DNA from 3 places in the Megasphaera intestinihominis genome. Region 3 is predicted to be linked to each of the others. Evidence: riboswitches for the same ligand, from Rfam matches in the RefSeq annotation. Region 3 holds a riboswitch; each other region holds the start of a gene.
The links. A riboswitch is a leader RNA that binds a small molecule or an ion and turns the genes downstream of it on or off. The one in region 3 is predicted to bind ZMP and ZTP.

Region 1 (4,173 bases), on a different contig from region 3:
AGCATCGCTTATTAAAGATCGTTCGACTATCGCCGTTTGTGGTTTTGCACAGTGTGCATTGCCGGAAGAAGTATTGCAGGCCCTGGAAGACCGCTTTACCAAGACCGGATATCCGCAGCAGCTGACACTGGTCCATACGGCCGGCATCGGTGACGGTGTGAGCAAGGGTGCCAGCCATTTCGCCCACGAAGGCATGCTGAAACGGGTTATTGCCGGTCATTACAACCTGGCTCCCAAACTGGGGAAACTGGTCATGGACAATAAGGTCGAAGGCTACAACCTGCCGCAGGGCACGATGGCCCAGTGGTTCCGCAGCATTGCCGGCCGCAAACCGGGCCTGTTTACCCGTGTCGGCCTCAATACCTTCGTCGACCCCCGCATCGAAGGCGGGAAATTGAACAGCATCACTAAGGAAGACCTGGTAGAAGTCAAGGAACTGGACGGCGAAGAATATCTCTGGTACAAACCGTTCCCCATCGACGTCGCTATCGTCCACGGGACCTGCGCCGACTTGAATGGCAACGTATCGACGGATAATGAAGAAGTCCGCATGGAACTCCTGCCCATGGCCCTGGCAGCCAAAGCCAGTGGCGGCATGGTCATCGTCCAGGTCGAAACGCTGGCCGAAAACCGGACGATTCCGCCGAAACACGTCGTCCTGCCGGGCATCGACGTCGACTACATCGTCTTGTCCAAGGTCCGTCAGGTCCAGAACCCGGCTTATACCGGTGAAATGCGTATGCCTTTGTCCCAGATTCCGCCGATGGAACTCAATGCCCGCAAGGTTATCGCCCGTCGGGCTGCGATGGAACTCGTTCCCAACGCCGTCGTCAACCTGGGCATCGGGATTCCTGAAGGTGTTTCCAGCGTAGCTAACGAAGAAGGTATCGGCGACCAGCTGACCCTGACCGTCGAAGCCGGGCCTATCGGCGGCGTACCGGCCAGCGGCGCGGACTTTGGCGGTTCGGCCAACGCCGATGCCATCGTCGACCATCCGTATCAGTTCGACTTTTACGATGGCGGTGGCTTGGATATGGCTTTCCTGGGCATGGCAGAATGTAACGCCAAAGGCGACGTCAACGTCAGCAAGTTCAAAGACCGCATCGCCGGCTGCGGCGGCTTCATCAACATCACCCAGAATACGCATAAAGTCGTCTTCTGCGGCACCTTTACGGCCAAGGGCCTGCGCGAAGAAATCCGGGACGGCAAACTGGTCATCACCCATGAAGGGGCTGTCCAGAAATTCATCGATAAGGTCGGCCAGATTACCTTCAGTGCTGAATATGCCCATAAACACAACCAGCAGGTCATGTTCATCACCGAACGCTGTGTCTTCGTCCTCACCGATAAGGGCTTAGTCCTCACGGAAATCGCACCGGGCGTGGATCTGCAAAAGGACATCCTCGACCAGATGGAATTCGTACCGCACATCGCCGAAAATCTGAAGACCATGGATGAACGCCTCTTCCGCGATGAACCCATGGGCCTGGCCCAGGACATCTTTGAACAACAGGCGGGTTAGTGGATAGTGGCACTGTAGGGGGCGCACGTGGGCGCCCCGTTCGGAATTTGGATGTTTCTCCCAGTAAACCGAATGGGAAATGGAAATCACATCATCCTGGAGCGGACGCCCCACGTGGCGCCCCTACAGAAAAAGGGACCGTCCGAAGGGCGGTCCTTTTTCTTGACATCTCCCGTCTGCGGACGGTATAATAAATCTGAAACATGTGACTGACGGAAGTGGAGTTACCACGGGGAGCATGATTCGTACGAGCCGACCGTCTGGGCGAAACGTTCCAGAAGTGTCGGTATTTTTTATTTTTGCTTAACTATTCAGGAGGAATCACCATGAAAGAACTGCAATTAAAATACGGCTGCAATCCCAACCAGTCGTCGGCCCGGGTTTATATGAAAGATGGCAGCGACCTGCCCTTTACGGTCCTCAACGGCCGTCCCGGTTATATTAATTTGCTCGACGCCTTCAACAGCTATCAGCTGGTCAAAGAATTGAAAGAAGCGACAGGCCTTCCGGCAGCGGCTTCCTTCAAGCACGTCAGCCCGGCTGGGGCCGCCGTCGCTACGGACATGAGTGATACCCTGAAAAAGATATACTGGGTCGACGATTTGAAATTGTCCCCCCTGGCTTCGGCCTATGCCTGCGCCCGCGGTGCTGACCGCATGAGCTCGTACGGCGATTTCGTCGCTCTGTCCGACGTCTGCGATGTCGAAACGGCAACGCTCCTCAAGCGGGAAGTCTCGGACGGCGTCATCGCTCCGGGCTACAGCGACGAAGCCTTGGCTATTTTGAAGACCAAGAAGAAGGGGAATTACTGCGTCCTCCAGATAAACCCGGACTACAAGCCGCGCCTCGTCGAATCGAAGGAAGTCTATGGCGTCACTTTTGAACAGGAACGCAATGAAGCCAAGATTACGACGGACCTCTTCAAAAATGTCCCGACGAAGAACAAGAATATCCCGGCAGCAGCTCAGCGCGATTTGATGATCGCCCTCATCACTTTGAAATATACCCAGTCCAATTCGGTCTGCTACGTCAAAGACGGCATGACCATCGGCGTCGGCGCTGGCCAGCAGTCCCGCGTCCACTGCACGCGCCTGGCTGGCAACAAGGCCGATATCTGGTGGCTCCGCCAGAACCCGAAAGTCCTGAACCTGCCTTTCCGCGACGATGTCCGCCGTCCGAACCGCGACAACGCTATCGACGTCTACATCTCCGATGACTACGAAGACGTCCTGGCCGACGGCATCTGGCAGGACTTGTTCACGGAAAAACCGGAACCGCTCACACGGGAAGAAAAGAAAGCCTGGATCGCCCAGCTCCACGGCGTAGCCCTGGGCAGCGATGCCTTCTTCCCCTTTGGCGACAACATTGAACGGGCCCATCGCAGCGGCGTCGACTACATCGCCCAGGCCGGCGGCTCCATCCGCGACGACAATGTCATCGAAACGTGCGATAAATACAACATCGCCATGGCCATGACCGGCCTGCGCCTGTTCCATCATTAAGGCTTCCCCTGGGAAGAAGAAGGACCGCTCGCGGGGTTCCTATGCTCTATAGTTTGTAGGGGCCACGTGGGAGACCTGTTAGGAATTTGGATGATTCTTCTAGCAAACGGGTCGGGAAATCGTACCTATCCCAGAGCGGGCGCCCCACGTGGCGCCCCTACAAGAAAAGGCGCTGTCGCACGAAGGGTTATGCCATCTGCTAACTGCTAACCCCTAACTGCTAACTGCTTAAAAGGAGCTGTCGCGATGCGACAGCTCCTTTTTTCCACGAAACAAGAGGTGATACCATGAAAACCTGTACATCTGTCTGTCCGTATGACTGCCCCGATGCCTGCGGGCTCGTCGTGACGGTCGACGGCGGCCGCGTCGTATCCGTTGCCGGCGACAAGTCCCATCCCTTTACGCGCGGGACGTTGTGCCCGAAGATGGCCCATTATGAGCGGACCGTCCATTCGCCGCGCCGCCTGACGACGCCGCTGAAGCGGATTGGCCCCAAGGGAAGCGGCCAGTTCGCGCCCATTTCCTGGGACCAGGCCCTGGCAGAAATAGCCGGGACCTGGAAGGCCATCATCGCCGAAGCCGGTGCCGAAGCCATCCTGCCCTATTCTTATGCCGGTACCATGGGCATCGTCCAGCACGACGCCCTGCACGGCCTGTTCTATCGTTTGGGTGCTTCGGAACTGGACCGGACCATCTGCGCTCCGGCCAAAGGGCGGGGCTTCAAGGACGTCATGGGCAATACCATGCCGACGGCGCCGCAGGCAGCCCAGGACAGCGACTGCATCTTCCTCTGGAGCATCCATATGCTGGCCACGAATATCCACTTCCACCACGACGTCGAAGCGGCCCGGGCCAAAGGGGCCGTCGTCTGGTGTATCGATGCCTATCGCAACAAGACGGCCGACCTGGCCGACCACTTCATCGCCGTCCGCCCCGGTACGGATGGAGCCCTGGCCCTGGGCATGATGCATGTCCTCGACCGTGACGGCCTGGCTGACGAAGCCTTCCTGGACCGGAACGTCCTCGGCTGGGAGGACTTGAAAAAGAACGTCCTGTCCAAGTATACGCCGGAAAAAACGCAGGGCATCACCGGCGTGCCGGCCGACGTCATCGTCGAATTGGCCCACGCCTACGGCCGGGCCCGGGCGC
Region 2 (4,173 bases), on a different contig from region 3:
GAACTGGGCGACGAGCAGCATGATCAGGCCGACCGGGTCGATATGAGCCACGGGGTTCAACGTAAGGCGCCCCATCAGACGCGGCGTATCATCGCCCATCCAGTCTGCCACCTGGGCATGGGCGTATTCATGGATGACCATGGCGATGAGCAGGCCGGGAATCCCGGCAATAATAGAAAGTATATTAAAATCGAACATAGAATTCTCCTTTCGTTAATATTTCTATTATACGGTATCTAGGAGAAGATAACAAGATGTGGCTAGGGGCTAGGGATTAGGGGCTAGGGGCTAGGGGTCAGGGGTTAGCCGCTGACTGCTGAGTGCTAAAAAAGGCGCTGTCTTCATGCGACAGCGCCTTTTTTCACCGCTTCCGGTATTCATATTCTACGTTTTGTTCGACGATGGCCGCTTTTTCTTCGATTTCGCGGATTTCGTTGATCATCTTCGTCACGAAGGTTTCATCCTTGATGGATTTCAGGTTGATGCGGACGCTGTAAAAAGCCGAGCGCATGGCTGCCCTGGCGTTCATGGTGGCAATGACGCCGTCCGTGATGACCCAGGCGTTGCCGTAGCGGACGACTTGTTCCGCCAGCTGGAGGAGGACGAAGATGTCCTTGCCCAGTTCAAAGGGCGACAGGGCCGCATCCTTGAAGGCCTGCTGGACCTTGGCCGCCCGGTCCGGCGTATCCTTGGGCAGGCGGACGGCGCGGATGACGCCATCGAAGGCCGCCGCGTCTTCAGCGATGCCGTCGAGGTAACGCTGGCGAAGGCCGTGAGCCTTATCGCGGATGGATACCATGAGTTTCTCGATTTCATCGTAGCCCTTCTTGCCGATGGTCAGGTTGGCGACCATCTCTACGAGCGCTGCTGCCGAAGCAGCGGTCATAGCGGCGATGCCGCCGCCGCCGGGAACGGGTTCCTTGGAAGCCGTGACTTCCAGGAGCCCGTCGAGGGGCATGGATTGGAATTGTGCAAAATCCATCTTAGAACAATCCCGTAATGATGCCATTTTCGTCGATGTCCATGCGGTTGGCAGCCGGTACTTTCGGCAGGCCCGGCATGGTCATGATATTGCTCGTCTGGCAGACGATGAAGCCCGCACCGGTGCAGACGCGGACGTCTTTGACCGTGACTTTGAAGCCCTTCGGTGCCCCCAGGAGCGCCGGGTTATCGGACAGGGAATACTGCGTCTTGGCCACGCAAATCGGCATTTTATCGAGGCCAAAGGCTTCCAGTTCCTTGATCTGTTTCTGAGCGTTGCCTTCAAAGAGGACGCCGTCGCCGCCGTAGACTTTCTTGACGATAGTTTCCAGTTTTTCAGGAATCGAAGCGTTGACGTCGTAGAGCGGTTTGTACGGGGTCTTCGGCTGCTGCAGCAGTTTCAGGACTTTTTCGCCCATTTCGACGCCGCCTTTGCCGCCTTCGGCCCAGCAGTTGTTGAGGGCGACTTCGACGCCGTAATCTTCGCAGAGTTTCCGCAGCGTAGCGATTTCTTCATCTGTATCGCTGATGAATTTATTGATGCCTACGACGACGGGGACGTCGAAGAGGCGCATATTTTCGATGTGTTTGGCCAGGTTGGCAAAGCCCTTCTTCAAGGCTTCGACATTTTCTTCCTGCAAGTTCTTCTTGTCGACGCCGCCGTGCATCTTCAGGGCACGGACGGTCGCGACGATGACGACAGCATCGGGTTTGATGCCGGCGAAACGGCATTTGATGTCCATGAATTTTTCAGCACCCAGGTCGGCACCGAAACCAGCTTCCGTAACGGCGATATCGCCCATCTTCATAGCCAGTTTGGTTGCGACGACAGAGTTGCAGCCGTGGGCGATGTTAGCGAAGGGACCGCCGTGGACCAAGGCCGGCGTATGTTCGATGGTCTGGACCAAATTCGGCTTGATGGCATCTTTCATGAGGATGGCCATGGCGCCTTCGACGCCGAGCTGACGGGCTTTGACCAGATTGCCGTCCAGGTCATAGGCCACGGTGATGTCGCCCATGCGCTTCTTGAGGTCCATGAGGTCGCTGGCCAGGCAGAGGGCTGCCATGATTTCCGAAGCGACAGTGATCATGAAATGGTCTTCCCGCGGGAAACCGCAGACTTTGCCGCCCATGCCGACGACGACGTTGCGCAAAGCCCGGTCGTTCATATCCATGACGCGTTTCCAGATGATGCGGCGCACATCGATGCGCAGGGCGTTGCCCTGGTGGACGTGGTTGTCGATGGCTGCGGCCAAGAGGTTATTGGCTGCCGTAATGGCGTGCATGTCACCGGTGAAGTGCAGGTTGATGTCTTCCATGGGCAGGACCTGGGAATAGCCGCCGCCAGCAGCACCGCCTTTGATGCCGAAGACCGGCCCCAGGGACGGTTCGCGCAGGGCGACGACAGCCTTATGGCCCATGTAGTTCAGTGCCTGGGCCAGGCCGATAGTGGTCAAGGTCTTACCTTCGCCAGCCGGTGTCGGCGTGATGGCCGTGACCAGGACCAGTTTCCCGTCTTCATTCTTCGACAGGCGCTTGATGGCGTCAAAAGAAATCTTTGCTTTATATTTTCCGTAGAGTTCCAAGTCATCATCGGTGAGGCCGACTTGTTTTGCAATGGCCGTAATCGGTTCCAATTTCGTCTGCTGTGCAATTTCGATATCGCTCAATACCTTTGCCATAGTAGTTGTCACTCCTGTTCTTTTCTTTGCATAAAAAAAGCCGCTCCGCTGGAAGGTTGCCCAGACGGTCGGCTTCAAGAAATCATGCTCCCCGTGGTAACTCCACTTCCGTCAGTCACATGATTATGGCTTCATTATACAAAAAAAGAACCCTCTGGTCAAGGGTTCTTTTTCAGGACATCTTACTGGATCACGCTGGTATCGAGGTGTTCAAAGCCCGTGAGCAGGCCTTTCACCTGATTGGCGATCTGCTGACAGCCGCCTTTTTCCCTGCTTTCGATGTTCAGCGGCATGTTCGGGTCGTGGAGGGACATGCGCAGCAGGGCCCAGCCGTTAGGGAATACGAGACGCACGCCTTCATAGGACGGCTTGGCGATGGCGATGCCCGCTTGAGCGGCCCGTTCTTCAAACTGTTTAAGTACGTCAGCGCCGTAGGCCTGGACGTCGTCTGTGCCGGTGATTTTCAGGCGGAATTCGACGCCTTCCGCAGGATGGCCCAATTTGGCAATGAGGTCGCCGAGCTGTTTGCCTTCCTTCTTGGCTTTCGTCGCAGCGATGAGCAGTTTGACGGCCAGGTACGCGCCGTCGTCGAGGTAGTAGTTTTCACTCAGCGCGCCGTGCCCGGATGTTTCGATGGCCAGCGGCGAAACGGTGCCGGCCTTGTTGAGGCGGATACATTCGTCGATGACATTCTTATAGCCCCGCATATAGCGGTGATGGACCAGATGGAGTTCATCTTGGAGGAACGTCGTCAATTCGTCGGATGTGACCGAGTCGGTGACGATAGTGCTGCCGGGATAATCAGGCGCCAAGATGGCGGCCATCATGGCGATGAGGGCGTTGCGGTTGATTTCTTCCCCATCGGGCAGGACGGCGCTCATGCGGTCCACGTCGGTGTCGAAAATGAGGCCCAAGTCGGCTTTGTTGTCGAGGACGGCCTTGCGGATAGAGGCCATGGCATCGGCATTTTCCGGGTTGGGGATATGGTTGGGGAACATGCCATCCGGTTCGAGGAACTGGCTGCCCGTCGTATCGGCGCCGAGTTCCGCCAGGACCTTAGTGGCAAAGAAACCGCCGCTGCCGTTGCCGGCGTCGATGACGATGTGCATCCCTTCCAGAGGACGGTCGTACATGCCGGAACAGAGGCCGGCACAGATCTTACGGCGCAGGTGCAGGGCGTAGAGGTCGATCAGATCCAGCGAGGCAATGGCTGCCGATGATACGGCCATGGCCGACAGGCCCGAAGCCAGGGTCAGGACTTCTTTGACTTCGCTCTTTTCCAGGCCGCCGTCGACGGTAAAGAATTTCAGGCCATTGCGGTTATAGGGCAAATGGCTGGCCGTAATCATGATGGAGCCATCCATGTGGGTATCTTCAAAAATAATGGACATGAACATGGCCGGCGTCGAAGCCAGGCCGCAGTCCGTGACGTGGACGCCCTGACCGAGGAGGCCGCCGAATACGGCTTCTTTCATCATGCCCGCCGACACGCGGGAATCGTGTCCGACGG
Region 3 (4,173 bases):
GAACTGGCTGCCGACGTGGAAGAAGAAATCGAAATCATGATCAAGTACGAAGGCTATATCAGCCGCCAGATGGAACAAGTCGAAAAGATGAACCGCCTGGAACAGAAGAAGATGCCCGCCGATATCGTCTATGCCGATATCGACACCCTGTCGGCCGAAGCCAGGCAGAAACTCGATGAAATCCGGCCCTTGTCCTTAGGCCAGGCCAGCCGTATTTCCGGTGTGTCCCCGGCGGATATCACGGCCTTGCTCATCGTACTGGAACAGCACAGCCGGGAGGAAAAAAATCATGTTTCGCAGTGAATTAGAACAGGCCCTGAAGGCCATGGGCCTTACCGTGACAGACGGGCAGCTTTCCCAGTTCTGCGCTTTTAATGAAAGACTGGTGGAAACGAATAAAGTCATGAACCTGACGGCCATTACCGACCCGAAAGGCGTCGCCATCAAGCACATGGCCGACAGCCTGTCCTGTTATGACCCGGCTTATTTCAAAGAAGGCGCTCGTGTCCTCGATTTGGGGACTGGCGCCGGATTCCCCGGCCTGCCCCTGCTCATCTACCGGCCGGACTTGAACGTGACGTTCTTCGATTCCCTGCAAAAGCGCCTGACCTTCCTGGAAAACACGGTCAGCGATATAGGACTGACGGCGTCGTTCCTCCACGGCCGGGCCGAAGAAATGGCCCATAAGCCGGAATACCGCAGCGCTTTCGATATCGTCACCAGCCGGGCCGTCGCCCGCCTGAACATATTGGCCGAATGGGCCCTGCCTTACGTGAAGACCGGAGGCTATTTCATTTCCCTCAAAGGGGCCCAGTATGAAGACGAACTGGCAGAAGGCGAAAAAGCCCTGCAGATCCTGGGCGGCAAAGTCGCCGAAGTCCGGCCTGTCCACCTGCCGGGACTCGATGACGTCCGCGCCGTCCTTTACATCGAGAAAGTGAAGGAAAGCCCCAAAAAGTATCCCCGCAAGCCCAAGATGGCTGCGAAAAATCCCTTATAGAGAAAGAAGTGTATGCTATGTCTTTGAAAAGAATCTTCTGTCTGGCTGCAGCCGCCTGCCTGACCGTGTCGGCCGCCGTCTTTGCCGATACGCCGCAGCCGCCTGAAATCAGCGCTCATGCCGCCTATGTCATGGATGCCGATACGGGTGACACGCTCTATGCGAAAAATGCCGACGACCGGGCCTATCCGGGCAGTACGACGAAAATCATGACCGGTATCCTCGGCGTCGAATTGGGCAAGGCCCAGGGCAAAATGGACCAGCCCCTCAATATCACCAATGACGTCTACAACATCGAAAGCGATGCGTCTGTTCTGGGCATCGATCCTGGCGACCAGATTACCCTGCGCCATGCCCTGACCGGCATGATGACCGTATCCGGCTGTGATGCAGCCGTTGCCGTAGCCGAAACGGTTACGCCGACCCAGGCCGATTTCGTCGCCAAGATGAATGAAAAAGCAGCCGCCCTGGGCTGCACGAATACCCATTTCGCCAATCCCCATGGCCTGCCGGACAGCGATCACTATTCGACGGCCCGCGATATGGCGACGATTGCCGCTTATGGCATGAAAATGCCGGAATTCCGCGACATGGTCAGCCACAGTGAATACGACATGCCCTATATCAACGGCGGGTCCAAGCACTGCACGACGACGAACTATTTCCTGACCAGCGGCTTCCCAGGTGCCAACGGCATCAAGACCGGTACGACCAATGCCGGCGGTCCCTGCCTGGTCGCTTCGGCTACCCAGGATGGCCGGACGGTCATTGCTTCCATCATGAACTCGGACGACCGCTTCGGCGATGCCCAGAAATTGATGGCCTATGGTTTTTCCGTCCTGAAACCGGTCGAACCGGCAGAAAACGTCTATATCCTGCGTCAGGCACCGGCAGGCCAGACCTTGTCGGATATCAAGGAAAAACAGGCCCAGGCTGCTGAACTGGCATCGCAGCAGAAGCAGGAAGCAGCTACGGCTGCCGCTTCCACGGCTGCGGCCAAAGCGCCTGTCAAGACAGCTACAAAGGTAAAGACCGCAACGGAAACAGCTGCTAAAACGGCAGCCAAGACGACTGCGAAAACCGCTGCCAAAGCTGATACGGTGAAGACCAGTAAGCCGGCTGTTTCCAGCCAGCCTTACGTTCCCTTCTCGCCGGCTGCCTAAAAATGGATATTGACAATCTCCATCCATATTCGTATAATAAGCACATCAGCAGATTCGTACAGGACTGACGGAATCGAGTGGAGTAACCACGTGAACTGTACGGAGCTTTTCATGCCGACCGTCTGGGCAAGAGTATGCTACATATTCTTGAGCCAGGCGGCCGGTATTTTTTTTCGCCAGCCTGGCTCCTCACAAGGAGTGTTGTCTAAATGAAACGAAATCGCTGGCTCATCGCCCTGTCTGCCATGGGGCTCCACCTCTGTATCGGCAGTGTCTACGCCTGGAGCGTCCTCACCAAGCCCATCATGGAATCTATGGGATTCACCCTCAAGGAAACGACGTGGACCTTTTCCCTGGCCATCCTCTTTCTCGGCCTGTCGGCCGGCTTTTTGGGCAGTTTCGTCCAGAAAATCGGCCCCCGTAAGTCCGGCCTCTTATCCATGACCTGTTTCGTCACGGCCATGTTCGGCACGGCAGCGGCTCTCTATGCCCACAGCCTGCCCATGCTCTACGCTTTTTACGGCGTCATCGGCGGCGTCGGCCTGGGGACGGGCTATATCACGCCCGTATCGACACTGGTCAAATGGTTCCCGGAAAGTCGGGGCTTCGCTACGGGCCTGGCTATCATGGGCTTCGGCTTTGCCAGCCTCATCGCCGGTCCGGCCATGCAGCTGCTGGTCCAGCATTTTGGCTTAGTCGCTAACTTCATCATCCTCGGCTGCGTCTATATGGTCGTCATGACGGCTTCGTCGCTCTACCTGGCTCCGCCGGCAGCCGGAGACGTTCCGGCCAAGGCCGAAAAAGAATCTTCCGTCGAATACGCCGACGCCCAGCCGCAGTTCACCGTCCGCCGGGCCATGAAGACCTGGCAGTTCTACGCCATCTGGTGGCTCTTCTTCACCAACATCACCTGCGGTATCGCCCTGCTGTCCGTCGCTTCGCCCATGGCACAGGATGTCGTCGGCATGTCGCCTATGGCAGCGGCTTCCATGGTCGGCTTCATCGGCCTCATGAACGGCGCCGGCCGCATTGCCTGGGCGACCATATCCGACTACATCGGCCGCTCGGCTACGTATGTCCTCTTCTTTATCATTGAAATCCTGGCCTTCTGGCAGCTGGCTGGCGTTACGGGCGCCTTCAGTTTCCAGGTCCTGGTCCTGCTCATCATTTCCTGCTATGGCGGCGGCTTCTCGTGCATGCCGGCCTACCTCAGCGACCTCTTCGGTACGAAATACCTCAGTGCCATCCACGGCCGCATCCTCACGGCCTGGGGCGCTGCCGGCGTTGCCGGCCCCCTGGTCCTGTCGCTCATCAAAGAAAATACCAATAGTTATGCCGTCACCTTGTACTTCTTCGTCGGCGCCTTCACCGTCGCCCTGGCCCTGATGCTCTTCCTCAAATACCGCACCCGCCACGGCATCGCCCGCGTCGCAGAAGCACGGGGATGATCGTTCATCGTAGGCCGTAGGTCGTTCGGGCGCCCCACGGGTCGCCCCTACAACGAAAAAAGCTGTCGCTCATGCGGCAGCTTTTTTTCGATGAACGACGAACGATGAACGATGAACGAATCGCAGTCAGGCGACAAATAATCCAAGGCCTGTGGCCTCGTGCGTAAGGGACGCTCTTTAACCTCTCAGACCGCCTTCAGCGGCCAGCTCCCCTATAAAGGGGAGCCTTGGGCGTCCCGTTGTGAACAATGGAAGATATACTTAACTGATATATGTGGCATGGTTTTGCGACCTGCGACCGACGGCCTGCGTTCTCTTGGACTCAGATGCCGCTGTGCGGCGACAGACTCAAACTGACAACGACGCTTCGGGAAGCCCTCCGCGCGTAGCGGGCCGCCTTTACAGGCCGGCCCCTACGGAATCGCAGTCAGGAGATGTTGTGGATTTACGACGAACGATGAACGCATCACCATAGGCGATGTTATGGCAGAACCGTTATGGATTAACGGCAAATCATTCACGGCCTATGGCCTTGTGCGTAGGGGACGCTCTTTAACCTCTC

Region 1: another riboswitch for ZMP and ZTP. It lies ahead of WMO23_RS03460 (phosphoribosylaminoimidazolecarboxamide formyltransferase); the one in region 3 lies ahead of WMO23_RS01295 (L-lactate MFS transporter).
Region 2: another riboswitch for ZMP and ZTP. It lies ahead of WMO23_RS05270 (formate--tetrahydrofolate ligase); the one in region 3 lies ahead of WMO23_RS01295 (L-lactate MFS transporter).

What each region holds. Positions count from the first base shown of each region.
Region 1 covers NZ_JBBMEU010000013.1:22,015-26,187, forward strand. Annotated here, with positions in the region: gene WMO23_RS03455 (acyl CoA:acetate/3-ketoacid CoA transferase) at 1-1,522, shown strand, start outside; ZMP/ZTP riboswitch at 1,718-1,795, shown strand; gene WMO23_RS03460 (phosphoribosylaminoimidazolecarboxamide formyltransferase) at 1,849-3,024, shown strand; gene WMO23_RS03465 (molybdopterin-containing oxidoreductase family protein) at 3,312-4,173, shown strand, end outside.
Region 2 covers NZ_JBBMEU010000024.1:1,264-5,436, forward strand. Annotated here, with positions in the region: gene WMO23_RS05260 (site-2 protease family protein) at 1-198, opposite strand, end outside; gene WMO23_RS05265 (cyclodeaminase/cyclohydrolase family protein) at 362-982, opposite strand; gene WMO23_RS05270 (formate--tetrahydrofolate ligase) at 984-2,663, opposite strand; ZMP/ZTP riboswitch at 2,715-2,792, opposite strand; gene WMO23_RS05275 (phosphohexomutase domain-containing protein) at 2,846-4,173, opposite strand, start outside.
Region 3 covers NZ_JBBMEU010000004.1:9,268-13,440, reverse strand. Annotated here, with positions in the region: gene mnmG (tRNA uridine-5-carboxymethylaminomethyl(34) synthesis enzyme MnmG) at 1-303, shown strand, start outside; gene rsmG (16S rRNA (guanine(527)-N(7))-methyltransferase RsmG) at 290-1,000, shown strand; gene WMO23_RS01300 (D-alanyl-D-alanine carboxypeptidase family protein) at 1,018-2,163, shown strand; ZMP/ZTP riboswitch at 2,214-2,298, shown strand; gene WMO23_RS01295 (L-lactate MFS transporter) at 2,373-3,611, shown strand.